4 regions of the Streptomyces sp. NPDC005794 genome follow, and region 1 is predicted to be linked to each of the others. Evidence: riboswitches for the same ligand, from Rfam matches in the RefSeq annotation. Region 1 holds a riboswitch; each other region holds the start of a gene.

The links. A riboswitch is a leader RNA that binds a small molecule or an ion and turns the genes downstream of it on or off. The one in region 1 is predicted to bind cobalamin.
Region 2: another riboswitch for cobalamin. It lies ahead of cobN (cobaltochelatase subunit CobN); the one in region 1 lies ahead of ACFYQ5_RS30200 (cobalamin biosynthesis protein).
Region 3: another riboswitch for cobalamin. It lies ahead of ACFYQ5_RS05010 (ribonucleoside-diphosphate reductase subunit alpha); the one in region 1 lies ahead of ACFYQ5_RS30200 (cobalamin biosynthesis protein).
Region 4: another riboswitch for cobalamin. It lies ahead of ACFYQ5_RS15330 (ABC transporter substrate-binding protein); the one in region 1 lies ahead of ACFYQ5_RS30200 (cobalamin biosynthesis protein).

The regions. Positions count from the first base shown of each region.
Region 1 is NZ_JBIAIN010000023.1:55,319-57,510, forward strand. Features, by position in the region: gene ACFYQ5_RS30190 (anion permease) at 1-432, shown strand, start outside; gene ACFYQ5_RS30195 (hypothetical protein) at 445-669, shown strand; cobalamin riboswitch at 816-946, shown strand; gene ACFYQ5_RS30200 (cobalamin biosynthesis protein) at 1,075-2,019, shown strand; gene ACFYQ5_RS30205 (cobyric acid synthase) at 2,016-2,192, shown strand, end outside.
Region 2 is NZ_JBIAIN010000021.1:49,631-51,822, forward strand. Features, by position in the region: gene cobG (precorrin-3B synthase) at 1-704, opposite strand, end outside; cobalamin riboswitch at 820-962, shown strand; gene cobN (cobaltochelatase subunit CobN) at 1,034-2,192, shown strand, end outside.
Region 3 is NZ_JBIAIN010000003.1:64,077-66,268, forward strand. Features, by position in the region: gene ACFYQ5_RS05010 (ribonucleoside-diphosphate reductase subunit alpha) at 1-1,258, opposite strand, end outside; cobalamin riboswitch at 1,395-1,530, opposite strand; gene ACFYQ5_RS05015 (GNAT family N-acetyltransferase) at 1,571-2,071, opposite strand.
Region 4 is NZ_JBIAIN010000008.1:167,292-169,483, reverse strand. Features, by position in the region: gene ACFYQ5_RS15330 (ABC transporter substrate-binding protein) at 1-900, opposite strand, end outside; cobalamin riboswitch at 931-1,118, opposite strand; gene ACFYQ5_RS15325 (hypothetical protein) at 1,195-1,365, opposite strand; gene ACFYQ5_RS15320 (acyl-CoA dehydrogenase) at 1,362-2,192, opposite strand, start outside.

The sequences.
Region 1 (2,192 bases):
TTCTCCCTCTCCACCACGCAGTCCTGCTCCGGCGCCGTCATGGGCGCGGGCCTCGGACGCAAGGGGGGCGTGGTCCGCTGGTCCACCGCCACCCGGATGTTCATCGCCTGGGGTCTGACGCTGCCGGCCGCCGGACTGGTCGGCGCGGGTGCCGAGTTCCTGACCAAGCAGGGCCCCTGGGGCGTCGCCGTGGTCGCCGTCCTGCTCGTCGCCGGCTCCGGCGCCATCTGGCTGGTGTCGCGCCGCAAGCCGGTCGACCACACCAATGTCAACGAGCCCGAGGACGAGCCCGCGGGCGTCGTCACGACCGCCATCGCGGCCGTCAGCCCGCCGCCCGCCGGTGTGGCCGCCACCGAGCTCAAGACCACCATCCACGCTCCGGCCACGACGGCCGAGACCCCGGCCGACCCGGCCCGGCCGGCCACGGTGTAAGGACAGATCCGCATGAACATCGACTGGGCAGCTCTCGCTTCCGTCTTCGGCGTCAGCCTCGTGATCACCGTGGCGCTGGTCGGCCTCTTCACCCTCGGCATCACGGGCCTCGCCAAGCAGACGCCGACGGCGCAGGGCGGCGGCGGGGCCGGCGTCCTGGCGCGCACCGGCGCGTACGCCTGCTTCGGGCTGTGCCTGGCGGCGGTCGCGTACGGGATCTATCTGATCGTCGCCTGACCTCCGCTCAGACGCGCACCGGCCGGACACACCCCGTGTGTGTCCGGCCGGTGTGCGTCTGAGCACACTGAAGCCTCGCAGGTCAGCGGCAGGTTGACGGGCGTTCGCGGCGCGTGGTGGACTGCCGGAGCCATGTACGGCGACAGAAGAGGAAGCCGGTGCGAATCCGGCGCGGTCCCGCCACTGTCACCGGGGAGCAGCCTCCACACGGAAGTCACGGCCCGTCACCGCGGGCTGGAAGGCCGGAGGACCTGCGGATCCGGAAGCCAGGAGACTCTCGTCGCCGGTCACGTCGAACCAGGGCGCGGACCCTGAGTGAGGACATACGCCATGCCTGGCTGCCCTGCGTCGGTCGCCGTACCACCCGCTGTGAAGGTCCTTCGAGGCGCGACGGCCGGCTGAGCGGTGCGAGCCGACCGCATCTTCGCGTACGGCGCCGCCGCCGGTCTGATCGGCGACCTGCTGCTCGGTGACCCCCGGCGGGGTCACCCCGTCGCCGCCTTCGGGCGTGCCGCGGCGGGGGCCGAGGGCCGTCTGTGGCGCGATCACCGTGGCTGGGGTGCCCTGCACGCGCTCGTCTGTGCCGGGGGTGCCACGGGCGCCGCCGCGCTGGCCGCCCGTGCCGTACGGGACCGTCCCGCCGCCGCCGTGGCGCTGACCGCCGCCGCCACCTGGTCCGTCGTCGGTGGCACCTCGCTGGGCCGCGAGGCGCGCGCCATCGGCGGGGCGCTGGCCGCCGGGGACGTCGAGCTGGCCCGGGAGCGGCTGCCGCATCTGTGCGGCCGTGATCCGCAGGCACTGGACGCGCAGCAGATCGCCCGCGCGGTGGTGGAGTCCGTCGCCGAGAACACGTCGGACGCCGTCGTGGGAGCCCTGGTGTGGGGTGCACTCGGCGGAGTGCCCGGACTGGTCGCCTTCCGGGCCGTCAACACGCTCGACGCCATGGTCGGGCACACGTCGCCCCGCTACCGGCGCTACGGCTGGGCATCCGCCCGGCTCGACGACGTCGCCGGCTGGCCCGGGGCCCGGCTCACCGCCGTGCTCGCCGTGGCCGCCGGGGGACGCCCTCGCGAGGCCGTCCGGGCCTGGCGGGCCGACGCGGGCCGGCATCCCAGCCCCAACGCGGGCCCGGTGGAGGCCTCGTTCGCGGGCGCGCTCGGCGTACGGCTCGGCGGCACCCTCGCGTACGGCGGGCGGGTCGAGCACCGGCCCGTGCTCAACGGCGGGGCCGGCCGGGACGTGCGGGTCACGGACATCGAACGCGCGGTGCGGCTGTCGCGCCGGGTGAGTGTGCTGGCCCTCGCCGTGTGTGCGGTGGGGCGGTCGGCCATGGGACGGAGAGGCGAATGAGCGGCGGGCTGCTGGTCGCGGGAACCACGTCGGACGCGGGCAAGAGCGTCGTCACGGCCGGGATCTGCCGGTGGTTGGTGCGCCAGGGGGTGAAGGTCGCACCGTTCAAGGCGCAGAACATGTCGCTGAACTCGTTCGTCACCCGGGAGGGCGCGGAGATCGGCCGGGCCCAG
Region 2 (2,192 bases), on a different contig from region 1:
GCGGGCAGCGCGGCGGTCGCGTCGTGCGGCAGGTCCTTCACCCGCCAGGCGCCGGTCTCCCGGGCCGCGTCCAGGAAGGCCTCGGCGGCGACGATCGCGGCGCGGGGGCCGTCGGGGGCGGGTACGCGGAGAACGGCGTCGCGCTCCCCGATGCGCAGCAGCGCGCTCCCGCCGGCCCGGCCGATGAGCGTGAGGTCGGCGCCGAGAGCGTCCACGTCGCCGCGGCCGTCGTCGAGCGCGAACAGAAAGCGTCCGGAGAGCGCTGTGGCCCGGTCGTTTCCGCAGAGAATCCGGTCCAGCTCGGTCAGCCACGGTCTGACGTCCACGGCCCCGAGGCCGTCCAGCCCGGAGAGCGGGGACGCGACCACGTTGCGTACGCGCTCATGAGGTTCGGAGGGCAGCAGCCCGGCCCCGCTCAGCATGCCGGCCAGTTCCACGCCGCAGTCCGGCGCGAGCCCGCGCAGCTGCACGTTGCCGCGGGAGGTGAGATGCAGCTCACCGTCACCGAAGCGCTCGGCGGCCCGGCCCAGCGCCTCTGCCTGGTGGGGCGTCAACACCCCGCCGGGTATGCGGATCCGCGCCAGCGCGCCGTCGTCCGCCCGGTGCAGCCGCAGCGCGCCGGGGCAGGCGTCGCCGCTGCTCCGGGCACACGCGTCGCCCGGAGACCGGGACGGAAGGGAGGAGGCGGACATGGCGGCGAGCATACCGACCGTGACCGTGGCACACCCCGACGGTCACTGTGACCTACGGGACACCGCTGCCGGCCCCGGTCAGGGCGGGGGGCCGTCTGGTCAGGACCCCCCACCTGCCGCCTACTATGCCTAGCGGCGGTCCGTTGGGTCCGCCATCGCCATACGGCGACAGGGGAGGAAGCCCGGTGAGATTCCGGCGCGGTCCCGCCACTGTGAGCCCGGCCGTCCGGCCGTGCGAGTCAGGAACTCCCCTCCCCGAGGTCTCGGATCCGTCCGAGCAGGGGAGACCCCAATCCGACACCGCCCGGGGCGTGGACACCCCGGGGAAGGACTGACGCCGCATGATCCTGCTCCTGTCGACGTCCGACACCGACCTGCTCAGCGCCCGTGCCTCCGGCGGCCCGGTCGGCTTCCGTTACGCGAACCCGTCCCGGCTCTCCGTCGAGGACCTGCCGCAGCTCCTGGAGGGCACGGATCTCGTCGTCGTGCGTCTCCTCGGTGGTGTCCGCGCCTGGCAGGAGGGACTCGACCAGGTCCTCGCCACCGGCCGGCCCGTCGTCGTCCTCACCGGTGAACAGGCCCCCGACGCCCAGCTGATGGCCGCCTCCACGGTGCCCATCGGCATCGCGGCGGAGGCGCACGCCTACCTCGCGCACGGCGGGCCCGCCAACCTGGAGCAGCTGGCGCGCTTCCTCTCCGACACCGTGCTGCTCACCGGCCACGGCTTCGAGCCGCCCGCCCCCGCCCCCGCCTGGGGCCCGCTGGAGCGGACGGCCCGGGACGTCACCGGCCCGACGGTCGCGGTGCTCTACTACCGCGCCCACCACATGAGCGGGAACACCGCGTTCATCGAGGCGCTCTGCACCGCCGTCGAGGACGCGGGCGCACGCCCCCTGCCGCTGTACGTCGCCTCGCTCCGTACCCCCGAGCCCGAGCTCATCGACGAACTCCGCGCCGCCGACGCCATCGTGACGACGGTCCTCGCCGCGGGGGGCACCAAGCCCGCCACCGCGTCGGCCGGCGGCGACGACGAGTCCTGGGACGCGGGCGCCCTCACCGGCCTCGACGTACCGGTCCTCCAGGCGCTCTGCCTCACCAGCCCCCGTGCGGCCTGGGAGGAGAACGACGAGGGTGTCTCCCCGCTGGACGCGGCCACCCAGATCGCCGTCCCCGAGTTCGACGGCCGCCTGATCACGGTGCCGTTCTCCTTCAAGGAGATCGACGAGGACGGTCTGCCCGCGTACGTCGCCGACCCCGAGCGTGCCGCCCGGGTCGCCGGGATCGCCGTACGGCACGCCCGGCTCCGCCACGTCCCGGCCGCCGAGAAGCGGATCGCGCTCGTCCTGTCCGCCTACCCGACCAAGCACTCCCGCATCGGCAACGCCGTCGGCCTCGACACCCCCGCCAGCGCCGTCGCCCTGCTGCGCAGGCTCCGCGCCGAGGGGTACGACTTCGGGCCCGAGGAGGACATCCCGGGCCTGGTCTCCGGTGACGGCGACG
Region 3 (2,192 bases), on a different contig from region 1:
CGTCCTTGAACGTCATCCAGCCCTGCCCGGTCTGCGCGAGCGTCCGCATCATGCGTCCGTACAGCTCACGGGCCGGGAGGGTCTTGCGGGCGAGCCCCTTGGCCTCGGCGGCCCGGTACGCGGCGTCGAACGCGTCGCCCCACAGGTCCACCAGCTCGGGGGTGTCCGCCGGGGAGAACAGCGACCACTCGGTGTCCGCGTCGACGCGCCGCATGAACTCGTCCGGGATCCAGTGCGCCAGATTGAGGTTGTGCGTACGCCGCTGGTCCTCGCCGGTGTTGTCGCGCAGCTCCAGGAACTCCTCGATGTCCGCGTGCCAGGTCTCCAGGTAGACGGCGGCGGCGCCCTTGCGCCGGCCGCCCTGGTTGACGGCGGCGACCGAGGCGTCGAGCGTCTTCAGGAACGGCACGATGCCGTTGGAGTGCCCGTTGGTGCCCCGGATGAGCGAACCCCGGGCGCGGATGCGGGAGTACGAGAGGCCGATGCCGCCCGCGTGCTTGGAGAGGCGCGCCACCTGGTGGTAGCGGTCGTAGATCGAGTCGAGCTCGTCCAGCGGTGAGTCCAGCAGGTAGCAGGACGACATCTGCGGGTGACGGGTGCCGGAGTTGAAGAGGGTGGGGGAGGAGGGCAGGTAGTCGAGCCGGCTCATCAGGCCGTACAGCGCGGCCACTTCCTCCAGGGCGCGCTCGGAGGTGTCCTCGGCGAGCCCGGCGGCGACGCGCAGCAGGAAGTGCTGCGGGGTCTCCACGACCTCGCGGGTGAGCGGGTGGCGCAGCAGGTAGCGGCTGTGCAGTGTCCGCAGCCCGAAGTAGCCGAAGCGGTCGTCGGCGCCGTCGGCGAGCGCCTGGTCGACCAGCGAGTCGAGAGCGGCGGCGTGCAGCGCGACGAACTCGGCCGTACGGTCCGCGATGAGGCCCTCGCGATGTCCGACGGCGACCGACGCCGAGAAGGAGACAGCGCCCTGACCGGCGGCCTCGTCCGCGACGGCCCGGGTGAGGAGCCGGGCGGCGAGCCTGGAGTAGGCCGGGTCCTCGGAGATCAGGCCTGCGGCCGCCTCGGTGGCCAGCGAGCGCAGCTCGGCCTCGTCCGCCCGCGCGCTGCGGCCGCGCAGTGCGGAGGCTGCGACCCGTCCGGGGTCGGTGTCGGGCAGATCGGCGGTGAGGTCGGTCAGGGTCCGCAGCAGCGCGGTCCCGGGTGCGTCGGTGGTGCGGCCTTCGGATTCCGCGGCTGAAACCGGATCGGCTGGCGCGATGGTCACTGGGGGCTATCCCTCGCTCGGCTCAGGGCCTGCGGGAGCGGGGCAGCCGGGCACGACGGCGCCCGGGGAAGGGCAGCACGGCGCACGGCGTCCACCGGCCCTCCGCGGGGCCCGGACGTCTGACGTCCGGTTCGGTCGAGCCGGACGCACTGTCGACAGGTCTTCGGACTTCGGGGTGCGCGAAACACACCGATCACACCGTTGCGGGACAGTTCCGGATTCACACCGGATTCCCCTGCGGCGACAGCGAGGTCGAGCATACATGTGGGGGCTGCCGATCGAAGTAGCCCCCACATGTTGTGTCGTGGTGGGTCAGAGTTCCAGGCGGAAGGTGAGGAGCGAGAGGCCTTCCAGCGGGTACCAGTCCCGCTCCGGAGTCCGTACGAAGCCGAGGCGCCGGTAGATCCGGTGGGCGTCCAGCATGGAGGGCTGTGTCGACAGGACGATCGCGGAGAGCCCGCCGGCGGCTCGTGCCCGGTCGATACAGGCCCGTACGAGGGCCTCGCCCGCCCCGCGCCCACGCGCCTCCGGCGCGACCGCCAGCATCCGGAATTCGGCTTCGTGGTCCCCGGCGATGTCCGCCCACGGGCTGCCGGGCGCGACGTAGGTGACGCCGCCCAGCAGCCGGCCGTCGGCGTCCACCGCGACCAGCACCTCGGCCTCCGCCGCCCGTCGACCCACCGCGCGGAGCTGTTCCAGATAGGGATCCTCGGCGCCGAAGTCCAGCAGGCCGTCACCGAGATAGGCCTGGGCGGTGATCTCGCCGAGGTCCTCGAACTGAGCCGGCCGGACCGGCCTGATCGATACGTCCATGGGCCGCAGTCTGCCGCAACCGAGGGGCGTGGCGCGCCCCGGTTCCGGCCGACGGCGGGCCCGTGGGGTCCTGCCTGATACGACGCCGTCCCGGCAGGGCGGACCCTGCCGGGACGGCGTC
Region 4 (2,192 bases), on a different contig from region 1:
GCTCTCGGCCGTCTGCGACTTACGGGTCAGGTCGCCGATGACCAGCACGTCGGGGTTGCGGTCGGCGACGGTCTCCCAGTTGATCTGGGGCCATTCCTCGTGGGTGTCGTCGAAGACGTTCTCCGCGCCGAGTTCCTCGGTGATGATGCCGGGGGCTCCGCAGCAGCCCGCCAGGTACGGGGCCTCGGCGTCGGCGAACCAGTAGAGCATCGTGGTACCGGAGGCGTCGATGCCCTCGGTCGCCTTGTCGACGCGGTCCCGGAGGCTGGTGACCAGCTCCTCACCCCGCTCCGGGACGCCGAACACCTCGGCCAGGTCGCGTACTTCGCCGTACACGCGGTCCATGGTCAGAGGCTCGGTACGGGAGCCGTCGCTGCTGCCTGTGTGGTCCTTGCCCGCGCAGTCGGTGGGCGAGAGGTACGTCGGTACGCCCAGTTCCTCGAACTGGTCGCGGGATGCCACACCGCCCTTGCCGAGAGTGGATTCGAACGAGGCGCTGACGAAGTCGGGTTCCTCGGCGAGGACCTTCTCGGAGGAGGGCTGGTTCTCGGCGATACGCGGCACGGTGGCTTCGTCCTTCTCCAGCCCCTTCATCACCGGGTCCGTCCACGTCGCGGTGGCGGCGAGCCGGCCGGCGAGGCCCAGGGCGAGCAGGATCTCCGTCGATCCCTGGTTGAGGGAGACGGCGTGACGCGGTGCCGCGTCGACGGTCACCGTGCGACCGCAGTTCTTCAGCGTCACGGGGAAGCCGGCGGCGGCGCCTTCCCGTGCCTCGCCGTCGGACGTGCTCCCGCCCCCGTCGCAGGCGGTCAGCAGGACGAGTCCCGCGACGAGCAGGGCGGTTCGGCGTACGGTGCTGGCTATGGGCGGCACGGAGTCCCTCGGCGTCTCTGGGCTCATGCGCGAAGCCCGCTACGGTGTTCCGCCCCCGGTACGGAAGCGGGTGCCAGCAGGTCTTCGGACTCGGGTTCGTCCGGACGGGACGCCTTCCCGGTGCACCCGAGGGTGTCCCAGTGGCAGTGGCCCCGCCCGTCCCCCTCACCGCTGCGCGTCAGCTCCGGATTCGCACCGGATTCCCTGACTCCACGTGGAGTGTGACTGGCGTCTGCAAGCTATCACGCGGCGCGTCGCGGGTTTCGGGGGCTTGACGGCCGGTACGGCGCGGGCACCCCTCCGTACCGGCCTTCGGGCGGGTCAGCCCTTGGGGTGAACCGATTCGCCGCCTTGCGCCTGCGGCTGTCCGCCCCGGCGGGCGATCATGGACACCGTGCCCCAGTAGGCCAGCAGAACGACGCGCAGGCCCAGGATCTCCAGGCTCTCCCCGAGGCGTCCGCACGCGGCCCGCCCCTTGGCCATGGCGTTCATCGGGCGTTCTCCGGGCCGGCGTTCCAGGGTCCGAGGGGATCGTCGTACGCCTTCGCGTAGCCGGGTCCGGCGATCGGCCAGTCGGCGAGCAGCTTCTCGGGCAGGGCGAAGGATTCGGCCAGTTGCGGGGCGTGCGCGGCGACGGCCGTGATCAGCTGCTCGGCGTTCTCCGCGAGGGCTTCGACCTGACCGGCGCTCAGGAGGCCTGCGGCGAGCAGATCGCCGCTGTTGCGGGCCACCCATTCGACGGCGAACAGCCGTTCCAACTCTCCCAGCCGGTCCCTGGCGCCCCCCTCGGGCAGCGCCGCGCGGGCCTCGGCGTAGGCCGCGGCGGCCTCGCGGTACGCATAGGCCTCGACCCCGCGCAGGGCGGGGCCCGAGGCCGCATTCCACCGCTCGAGGAGGTCGGTGCCGGGCGCCCGCTGCGCGCGGTCTCTCGCCCGGGCGAACCAGATGTCCTGGACCGCGCCGAGGAGTTCGCCGAGAAAACGCGGTTCGGCCAGGTCACCGGGGTGCGGGCCCCGGTCCGGGACGTCCGCCCGGCCGGGCTCGGCGGCGAAGAGCATGTCGGTCGCCGCCTTGGCGTACAAGGCGATGTTGTCGCCCTCCGCGGTGATGGCTCCCTCCACTCCCGTGACGAGCTCGGTCATGCCGTTGTTCTCCAGCAGGGCCTGCGCGCCACAGCGTTCACGGCTCTCGACGATGACGTCACGGGCCCGCCAGGTGATCCATGCCTTGGCGACGTCGACGAGCCTGCCCGCGTCCCTCCGGCCGTCCTTCTCCGTACTGGCTTCCCACCGCTCCTGTGCCCTGCGGTGGAGCAGGCT